Regions from separate parts of the Rhodoferax sp. BAB1 genome, predicted to be linked through region 3. Evidence: predicted binding sites of a transcription regulator. Region 3 holds the regulator's gene; each other region holds the start of a gene.
What was found. The regulator FNR, encoded in region 3, switches genes on or off when oxygen is low (the NO sensors DNR and NnrR bind a similar motif). The targets are predictions, from matches to a motif close to TTGATNNNNATCAA.

Region 1: HTY51_RS09225 (PAS domain-containing methyl-accepting chemotaxis protein) is a predicted target of FNR. The motif match lies at 1,219-1,232, and genes of this name have one in related genera.
Region 2: HTY51_RS15725 (DASS family sodium-coupled anion symporter) is a predicted target of FNR. The motif match lies at 1,777-1,790, and genes of this name have one in related genera.

Annotation. Positions count from the first base shown of each region.
Region 1 covers NZ_CP054424.1:1,923,855-1,927,124, forward strand. Annotated here, with positions in the region: gene HTY51_RS09215 (MASE1 domain-containing protein) at 1-645, shown strand, start outside; gene HTY51_RS09220 (ANTAR domain-containing response regulator) at 599-1,183, shown strand; gene HTY51_RS09225 (PAS domain-containing methyl-accepting chemotaxis protein) at 1,375-2,907, shown strand; gene HTY51_RS09230 (hypothetical protein) at 2,918-3,106, shown strand; gene HTY51_RS09235 (diguanylate cyclase domain-containing protein) at 3,129-3,270, shown strand, end outside.
Region 2 covers NZ_CP054424.1:3,240,400-3,243,669, reverse strand. Annotated here, with positions in the region: gene HTY51_RS15730 (LysR family transcriptional regulator) at 1-195, shown strand, start outside; gene HTY51_RS15725 (DASS family sodium-coupled anion symporter) at 199-1,716, opposite strand; gene HTY51_RS15720 (enoyl-CoA hydratase/isomerase family protein) at 1,821-2,603, opposite strand; gene HTY51_RS15715 (ABC transporter permease) at 2,701-3,270, shown strand, end outside.
Region 3 covers NZ_CP054424.1:1,318,526-1,321,795, reverse strand. Annotated here, with positions in the region: gene HTY51_RS06415 (sulfite exporter TauE/SafE family protein) at 1-168, opposite strand, end outside; gene hemN (oxygen-independent coproporphyrinogen III oxidase) at 202-1,599, opposite strand; gene fnr (fumarate/nitrate reduction transcriptional regulator Fnr) at 1,723-2,445, shown strand; gene HTY51_RS06400 (hypothetical protein) at 2,467-2,760, opposite strand; gene HTY51_RS06395 (FixH family protein) at 2,785-3,060, opposite strand; gene ccoG (cytochrome c oxidase accessory protein CcoG) at 3,073-3,270, opposite strand, start outside.

The DNA.
Region 1 (3,270 bases), 610 kb from region 3:
GTGCGCGAAGTTCACCATCGCATCAAGAACAACCTGCAGGGCATTTCCGGCTTGCTGCGCCTGTTTGCGCAGGAAAACCCGCAGACAACCGAAGCCATCAACCAGGTCATGAGCCAGATCCGCAGCATCGCCGTGCTGCATGGCCTGCAGGGCCACGCCTCCCTGGACACCGTGCGCCTGTGCGAATTGACCAGCGCCATCGCCACCGATGTCCAGTCCGTCTGGCAAACCCCCATTGCCGTGGACATCCCTGCCCTCTGGACGCCCGGCATCATTGCCGAAAAAGAGGCCGTCCCGATCGCCCTGGTGCTCAACGAACTGCTGGTCAACGCTGTCAAGCATGGTGGCAAGGCCCATGGCCACGTCAGCGTGACGCTGCGAAAAGGCGAAGATCCGGAGACTATCCAGGTCAGCATCCGCAACTCAGGCCACTTGCGGACCAACACCGATCGCCCGACCGCACAACACAACGGCCTGCAACTGGTGGCCTCGCTGATGCCGCGCGAGGGCGCCAGGTTGACCCGGGAACAGCGGGACAACGAGGTTCTCACCCGGCTGGAGATCTCCCCCCGGTACTGCACCTGGAAAAGGCTCCGGCATGAAGACACCGGACAAGCCAGCGCCTATCCATCTCCTGCTGGTTGACGATGACCGGCTCGTGATTGCAACGCTGAGCACAGGCCTGCAGCATGCGGGCTACCGCGTCAGCACGGCTGAATCCTCCGAAGAAGCCGAAGTGCTGCTGGCCAGCGGCGTGCGCCCCGACCTGGCCATTGTGGACATCCGCATGAGCGGTCAGGACGGCCTGCACCTGGCCCGGCGCCTGAGCGAGCTCGACCACATTCCCTTCCTCATGCTCAGCGCCTACAGCGAGCAGCACATGATCGGCCAGGCCAGCCAGCACGGCGCCCTGGCCTACCTGGTGAAGCCGCTGGACACGTCGCAGCTCGTGCCGGCGATCGAGGCGGCACTCGCGCGCGCCAATGAACTGCAGGGCCTGCGGGAAACGCGGGCCCAGTTGCAGGCCGCATTGGACGCCGAGCGCGACATCAGCGTGGCGACCGGCATCACCATGGTGCAGCACCATCTCAATCGCCAGGACGCCTTCGAGCTGCTGCGCAAGATGGCACGCACCCAGCGCCGCAAGCTGGCCGATCTGGCGGCCGAGATCATCCGTGGTTAATAAACACGGAATCGGGGCGCTGACATCGTTTCTGATTGATACCGATCAAGGTATCGTGTTATAAAAACTGTCAGGACTGGCCATGCGAATGGCCGTCCCTTCATGAGGCCCTGACCCTGCCTTGTTGAAACGCCACCGGCGCCCAGCGCGCAATGGCGTTTCAGCTCCCAGGAATCAGTTCGAGGGACCTCATGCGCACGAACCTACCGGTTACCCAGCGGGAATATGAATTCTCCAGCAGTGAAACGCTGCTGTCCGCCACCGACACCTCCAGCCACATCAAGTACGCCAACGCGGCCTTCATCCGCACCAGCGGCTACCGCGTCGATGAGCTGATCGGCCAGCCCCACAACCTGGTTCGTCATCCCGATATGCCGGCTGCGGCTTTCGCCGACATGTGGCGCACCCTCAAGGAAGGCCAGTCCTGGACCGCCCTGGTCAAGAACCGGCGCAAGGATGGCGACCACTACTGGGTCCGTGCCAACGCCGCGCCCATGCGCCGCAACGGCGAGGTGGTGGGCTACCTGTCGGTACGCACCAAGCCAGGTCGGGAGGAGATACAGGCCGCCGAGGACTTGTACCGGCGCTTTCGCGAGGGCAAGGCCGCCGGTCTGGCCTTCCATCGCGGCCTGGTGGTGCGCACCGGCTGGCTGCGCTGGATGAGCACCTTGCAACTGCTGCCAACCGCCTGGCGCGTGCGCCTGCCGCTGCTGGTGCTGGCCGCCCTCTTGGGAGCTGGCCTGGCGGCAAGCGGCCAGCCCGGCCTGGCCGGCATCCTCGCCGTGGGCCTGCTGCTGGCCGATCTGTTCATCGAGGCGCAGGTCACCGGCCCGCTGGCGCGCGTGCGCTGCACGGCCCAGCAGGTGGCCAGCGGGGAGGCGGCCAGCGACCTGAGCCTGGACCGCTGTGACGATATCGGCCTGCTGGCGCGCGCCATCACCCAGGCCGGGCTGAACCTGCAGTCGCTGGTGTCCGACGTCAACGAGCAGGTCTCCGGCCTGCATGTGGCCAGCCAGGAAATCGCCACCGCCAACAACGACCTGTCCAGTCGCACCGAACAAACCGCTTCCAGCCTGGAAGAGACGGCCGCGGCCATGGAAGAGCAGACCGCCACCGTGCGACAGAACTCGGACACCGCCCAGCAGGCCAGCCAGCTCGCCGGCGCCACCAGCGAGGCCGCCAGCCGTGGCGGCGAGGCGGTGGCCAACATCGTCTCCACCATGTCGCTCATCTCGGATTCGAGCCGCCGCATCGCCGACATCATCGGCGTCATCGACGGCATTGCCTTCCAGACCAACATCCTCGCACTGAACGCTGCGGTGGAAGCGGCACGCGCCGGGGAACAGGGGCGCGGCTTTGCCGTCGTGGCCAGCGAGGTGCGATCGCTGGCCGGGCGCAGCGCCGAGGCCGCCAAGGAGATCAAGGGCCTGATCGCCGACTCGGTCGGCAAGGTCGACACGGGCTCGCGCCAGGTGGCCCAGGCCGGTCAGACCATGACGGAAGTGGTGAGCCAGGTACGGCGCGTCAACGACCTGATCGCGGAAATCACCTCGGCGTCCAAGGAACAGGCCATCGGCATCGCGCAGGTGGGACAGGCCGTATCACAGCTGGACGAGATGACGCAGCAGAACGCCGCCATGGTGGAACAAAGCAGTGCCGCGGCCGGCAGCATGCGCGAACAGGCCCAGCGCCTGATGGAAGCCATCCGCGTCTTCTCCGTCTGAACCGCGCGCCGTGGACACCCCCTCCTCCATTCCGCCGCAGAAGCTGGCCGAAATGATCGAGGCCATGCAGATGGCGCGCGACGAGCTGATCAAGGCGTCCCTGCTGCTGCGTGACCACCTGGACGAAACGGATGAAGCGGGCCGGGAACAGGCCCGCCGCATCGCAGAGGCACTGATAGCGCAATCCAGGAACAACTGAAATCACCATACCCCCTCATCAGATGACCGCCAGCGTCGCCCTGCACCCTCATCGGCACCCCTATCAATTCGGTGCCGGCATCGGCCTGCTGGCTCTTTCGATACCGCTGATGCTGGTCTTGCTGCGTCAGGATGTTTCGGCAACACTTGCCAGCACCTGGTTGC
Region 2 (3,270 bases), 1.9 Mb from region 3:
GACCTGGTGCGCTCGGGCATCGGCTTGTCGCTGGTGCGCGATTCCATTGCCATCCGCGAAACGCAGGCGCGCGGCCTGGTAATTGCCGACCGCGTCAGCCTGGACTGCCAGTTGTGTTTCGTCAGCCTTGCTGCGCGGCGCGGCGAGCCCGTGCTGACCAGCGCCTGGACGGCGCTGGGGCAGGTGTGGCGGTGAGCGCTATTTGCCCAGATACCCCATCCACTGCCAGTAAGTCGCCCCCAGCAGCAACACAAGCGCAAAGCCGATCACCGTGAGCACCAGCCCCGTGCGCACGAAGTCGCGCACCGCAAAGGTGTCGGTGCCATAGGCCACCATGTTCTGTGGCGCGTTCACCGGCAGGATGAAACCGAAGCTCACCACGAACTGCAGCAGCATGGTCATGCCCACCAGGTTCATGGGCGCGGCATCGGGGCCACCGGCGATCTGCTGCAGCACGCTGATCATGATGGGGATCATGGCCGAGGCCAGGGCGGTGGCGCTGGCAAAACCCAGGTGCACCACGATCAGGAAGAGCGAGAGCAGGGCCAGGATCATGAAGGCCGAGGCGCCGGCCAGGCCCAGGTTGGCGACGATGATGTTGGCCAGCCAGGCGGCGGCCTTGGTCTGCAAGAGCGCCGTGCCCAGGCTGATGCCGGTGCCGAACAGCACGATGGTGCCCCACGGTATGCGCGACTGCGCCTGTTTCCAGCCCATGACACCGATGCCCGGGGTGAACATCAGCGCGATGGCGGCGATGGTGGTGGACGAGGTGTCGAAGGGGTGCAGCACCTTCTCGGTGGCCCAGAAGGCCAGCAGGGCCAGGGTGATGAACAGCAGTTTCTTCTCAGCCCAGCTCATGGGGCCCAAGGCGTGCAGCGCCAGGCGGATGGTTTCCTTGCCGCCGGCGATCTCCTTGGTCTCGGGCGGCATCATCTTGATCATCACGAAGTACAGCGCGATGGACATCAGGATGGACCAGGGGGCGGCGGCGACCAGCCAGTCGCCCCAGGTGATGGTCTGGCCGTAGGCCTTCTCGATGAAACCGATGGCCACCATGTTCTGCGCCGCCGCCGTCTTGACGCCCACGTTCCAGATCGAGGCGGACTGGGCGGTGGCGATCATCAGCATGCCGGCGAAACGCGAGCGCTGGTCGACACCGAAGGCCAGGATGATGCCCATGATGATGGGCACGAGACAGGCCACGCGCGCGGTGGTGGACGGCACCAGGAAGGACAGCACGATGCCGACCAGGATGGCGCCGATCAGCACGCGGTTGGTCCGCGCGCCGACCTTGGAGAGGATGAAGAGGGCAATGCGTTTGTCCAGCCCGGTGATGGTCATGGCCGCCGAGAGGAAACAGGCCGCTGCGACGAGAGCTAGCGCGGTGTTGGCAAAACCGCCCAGGGCCAGAGTCAGCGCGGGGCCGGTGCCGAGCACCGCTTCGGGTTTGGCCGCATTGGGCGCCATACCGAGCATGAAGGCCATCAGGGCGGTGATGAGCACGGCGCTGATGGCGTAGTCCACCGCCTCGCTCACCCAGAGGATGACGGAGAACAGCAGCAGACCCAGCATGATCTGCCCGGCCACCGGCAGCGCTGCCGGTTTGGGCAGCAGCATGACAACGATCAGGCCGGCGAGGGCTGCCAGCAGCCCGTAGACGTTGACCGATTCGCGGGCCGGGGCCCGGCTCGCTGTACCAGCTTCATTCGATGCCATGGCGGTCTCCTCCTGTGATGGAATGGTCAGCGCATGCTACGCCCGGTGCCTGGGCGTTTCTTGATATGCATCAAATGCCGGCCCCATCGGGCGCGGCGAACGGCTCAGCGCCCGGGCCAGACCGGCTTGCGCTTGTCCTTGAAGGCGGCCTGGCCTTCTTTCGCGTCTTCGGTCAGCGTGAACAGCGCGATCTGGCTTTCGGTGAAGGACATGCTTTCCTCGAAAGACATGCTCTCGATCTTTTTCATGGTGTACAGGCCACGACGGATGGCCGCCGGTGACTTGTCCAGCAGGCGCTCCAGCAGCCATTGCAGGCGGGCGTCGACATCGTCGTCCACGTAGTTCACCAGGCCGTACTCCAGCGCCTGGGCCGAGGTCAGCGGCTCGCCCGTGAGGCAGAGCTCGGCCAGCTTGCGGCGCGGGATCTGGTGCTGCAGCACGCTGAGCACCTGGGCCGGGAACACGCCCACCTTCACCTCGGGCAGGCCGAAGACCGCGTGGCGCGCGGCCACCGCCAGATCGCACATGCCCAGCAGGCCCATGCCGCCGGCCATGCAGGCGCCGTTGACGCGTGCGATCAGCGGCACGGTGCTGGCCTTGGCCGCGCGCAGCACACGCGCCACGTGGCCCTGTGGCTCGGAGTAGTCGGTGGTGAAGGCCTGGTCGGCCTGCAGGTCGGCGCCGGCGCAGAAGGCCTTGTCGCCCGCGCCCGTGATGACGATGGCGCGGACATCGCGCTGCGCCTGGGCCCCTTCGATGGCACGGGCCAGGGCGGCCAGCACGGCATGGCTCACGGCATTGCGGCGAGCCTCGCGCGCGATGGTCAGCCACAGCACGGGGCCGCGCAGCTCGATGCGCAATTCGTCGGTGGCGGGGGCGTTGCTCATGAACTCTCCTGTGGCGTGCTTGCCATGACGCCGTATTGTGACGGCGAAATCGGGCTTACCATCGGAAGCCAGCACCATCCAACCCAGACCGCCGTCCATGGCCGACACCTCACCCCGTATCAGCCGGCCGTCCCCCCCGGGGGGGCAGGCTGCCGTGCTGTTGGGGCAGTGGACGGCGGCGCGGCTGGCCGAGCCGGCCGCCTGGGCCGCGCTGCAGCAGGCCCTGCGTGAGCCGGCACCGGCCTGGGACCTGCGCCAGATCACGCGTTTTGACCACGTCGGCGCCCAGCTGCTGTGGAACAGCTGGGGCCGCCGCTGGCCGCAAGGGCTGGAGGCCCTGCCGGCGCAGCGCGCGGTGCTGGAGCACGTGGCGCGCCACACGGCGTCCCTGCCGCCGCGCGAACGACACGGGCTGGCCCATGCATGGTGGATGCTCGGGGCCCAGGTCTTGCGCGTGCTGGAGCATCTGCTGGGCATGTTGCGGCTGGTCGGTCAGCTGGCGCTGGACGTCGGCCGGTTGCTGCGCAAGCCCGCGCAAGGGCCCTGGCGCGATTTCTCCGGGCACCTGTACCACTTCGGTACCACGGCGCTGCCCATCACCGCGCTGGTGGGCTTCCTGATCGGGGTGGTGCTGGCCTACCTGATGGCGCAGCAGCTGCGCCTGTTC
Region 3 (3,270 bases):
CAGGGCGTAGCCGGCCACGCGACCGAGCTGGAACACCCACAGGGCCTCGTTGCGCCGCGCCCCCGCCGCCTGGCCGATGCCGGCGCAGGCCGCGCCGCACATGGCGATGCAATGGGGGCCACCAGCCAGGCCCATGAGCAGGGCCGTAACGGCCAGGGAAGTCTGCATGGATCGAGTGTAGTGCCGGCTCGGCCGGCCCGCTCAGATGATCTTGGAGAAGCGCGCCCGGTTGCGGTCGGCCTGCAGGTAGCGGTCGAAAGCCATGGCCACGGCGCGCACGAAGTACCAGCCCGTGGCGCTGACCTGGATGCCGCTGTCATCCAGCGTCACCAGGCCCTGCTCGGCCAGTTCATGCATGGCCTCGAGCTCGGGGGCGAAGTAGGACTTGAAGTCGATCAGGTAGGCCAGGTTGACCGATTCGAACAAGACCTCTCCCTGGCACATCAGCGCCATGATGACGGCACGGCGCACGAGATCATCGCGCGAGAGCGCCAGGCCGCGCACCACCGCAAAGCGGCCGTGGTCGATGGCGTCGTAGTACTCCTCCAGCGTCTTGGCGTTCTGGCTGTAGGTGGCGCCGATGCGGCCGATGGACGAGACGCCCAGGCCGATCAGGTCACAGTCGGGCTGGGTGCTGTAACCCTGGAAATTGCGGTGCAGCCGGCCCTGGCGCTTGGCCACGGCCAGGGCATCGTTGGGCAGGGCGAAGTGATCCATGCCCACGTAGACATAACCCGCCCCCATGAAACGCGCCATGGCATCGGTCAGCATGGCCACCTTGCCCGCCGCGCCCGGCAACTCGGCGATGGCGATGCGGCGCTGCGGCTTGAAGCGCTCGGGCAGGTGGGCATAGGCGTACAGGGCGATGCGGTCCGGCCGCAGTTCGTTGACCTGCTGGATCGTGCGGGCGAAGGATTCCGGCGTCTGCTGCGGCAGGCCGTAGATCAGGTCCACGTTGACCGAGTCGAAGCCGCGCTCGCGCGCGGCCTGCACCAGGGCAAAGACCTGCTCGGCCGGCTGCACGCGGTGCACCGCCTTCTGCACGGCCGGGTCGAAATCCTGCACTCCGAAACTCAGACGGTTGAAGCCCAGCTCCGCCAGGGTGTCCAGGCGCCTGGCATCGATGGTGCGCGGGTCGACCTCGATCGAGTATTCGCCGCCTGGCGCCAGGTTGAAGCTGCGCCTGAGCATGGCCATGAGTTCGCGCAACTCGGCGTCGCTCAGGAAGGTCGGGGTGCCGCCGCCCAGGTGCAGCTGGGTGACGGTCTGGCCCACGCCCAATTGGGCCGTGTGCAGGTCCACCTCGCGGCCCAGGTAACGCAGGTACTCGGCCGCGCGGTCATGGTGTTTGGTGATGATCTTGTTACAGGCGCAGTAGTAACACAGCGACTCGCAAAAAGGAATGTGCACGTACAGCGAAAGCGGCAGCACCAGCGCCGCGGCGCCGGAGCGGCGCTGTTGCAGGGCGCGCACGTAGTCGTCGGCACCGAATGCCTCGACAAAACGGTCCGCCGTCGGATAGGAGGTGTAGCGCGGTCCGGCCACGTCGTGGCGACGCAGCAGTTCGGCAGAGACGGGCTCGACGGTAGCGACATTCATGGATGCCACTGTGCCGGGAATGGGCAAAATTCATCTTGATGTGCATCAAATGCTGCTAAGGTAGCGGCTGCAAGTCCGAACCTGCTCCAGGGAGCCACGATGTCCGATGTCAAAATACAGAGCATGAATCCGCAAACGATCAAAGTTGCCTGCTCCAACTGCAACCTGCGCGAGCTCTGCATGCCCATGGGCCTGAGCAACGATGAAATCGACCGCCTCGACGCCATGGTGGCCAACCGCCGCAAGATCAAGCGCGGCACCGCCCTCTTCCGCAACGGCGAGAAATTCAACTCGCTCTACGCCATCCGGACCGGCTTTTTCAAGACCTGCGTCGCCTCGGAAGACGGGCGCGACCAGGTGACCGGCTTCCAGATGGCCGGCGAGATCATCGGCCTGGACGGCATCGTCAACGACCACCATACCTGCGATGCCGTGGCGCTGGAGGATGCCGAGGTCTGCGTCATGCCCTTCGACCGCATCGAGGACCTGTCGCGCGAGATCAATGGCCTGCAGCGCCATGTGCACAAGATCATGAGCCGCGAGATCGTGCGCGAGCACGGCGTCATGCTGCTGCTGGGCAGCATGCGCGCCGAGGAACGGCTGGCGGCCTTCCTGCTGAACCTGGTGCAGCGCCTGCACGCGCGGGGGTTCTCGCAGTCCGAGCTGATCCTGCGCATGACACGGGAGGAAATCGGCAGCTACCTGGGTCTGAAACTCGAGACCGTCAGCCGCACTTTCTCAAAGTTCGTGGAAGACGGTATCGTCGAGGTCAAGCAGCGCCATGTGCGCATCCTCGACACCGAAGCCCTGACCCGTCTGGTCAACCACCAGACCGAGTGCCACTGAGGCCGCACGGTCCCCGCTCCTTCAGCAGCAGCCTTCCTGTTTGGGGCAGCCCTCGGGCCGCTCGTCCTGCGGCAGCGGGCACTGGTTGAGCTCGAAGGGCGACATGGCCAGCAGCGTCGTGAGCGCGCTGGACAGCATGGTGATGCCCCAGAAGACGAAGAAGGCAATGGTGTAGATGCCCTGGCGCGACAGCTCGACCGGCTGGCCGAACCAGTGCAGGTCATGCGGATCGACCATGGCGAACACCAGCATTTCCAGCAGCCCGGCGACCAGAAAGGCCGGCCAGGCAATCCACATGAACTTTTGCAGTTTCATCGTGCCCTCCTCATGTGAGCGCCTTCAAGGCTTGGTGACCGCTGGCGGTGTGCCGGTGGCCGCGTGGTTGCGTGCCTGCACGGCCGGCGCCAGGCTGGCCGGATCGGTGGCCAGCGTCTTGTTGATCTCGATGCCCTGGCGGTAATAGTCCGGGCTGAGCACGGGGTCGGGGCGGCTCACGGCCAGGTAGAGCGTGATGAAACCGGCGATCACCACGATGACCGGGCCGGCCAGCACCAGCCAGACATGGCCAAACTTCCACCAGGGTTCGGGTGGTGTCGTGCGGCTTTGATCGTTCATGCGCTTGGCTCCTCAACGGGGTACCAGGAACACCGACTTCTCGCGCAATTTCGCCGAGCTGTCGCGTGCCGTGATCTCGAAATGAATGGGGTGGGTACCGGCCGCCGCCGCCTCGTAGGGCAGCTGCAGGCGCACCGCGACCCAGCGTGACTGCGTGGAGTCGACCACGACCTCTTCCTCGGAGGCCAGCGCCAGGCCCGGCAGGCCGCT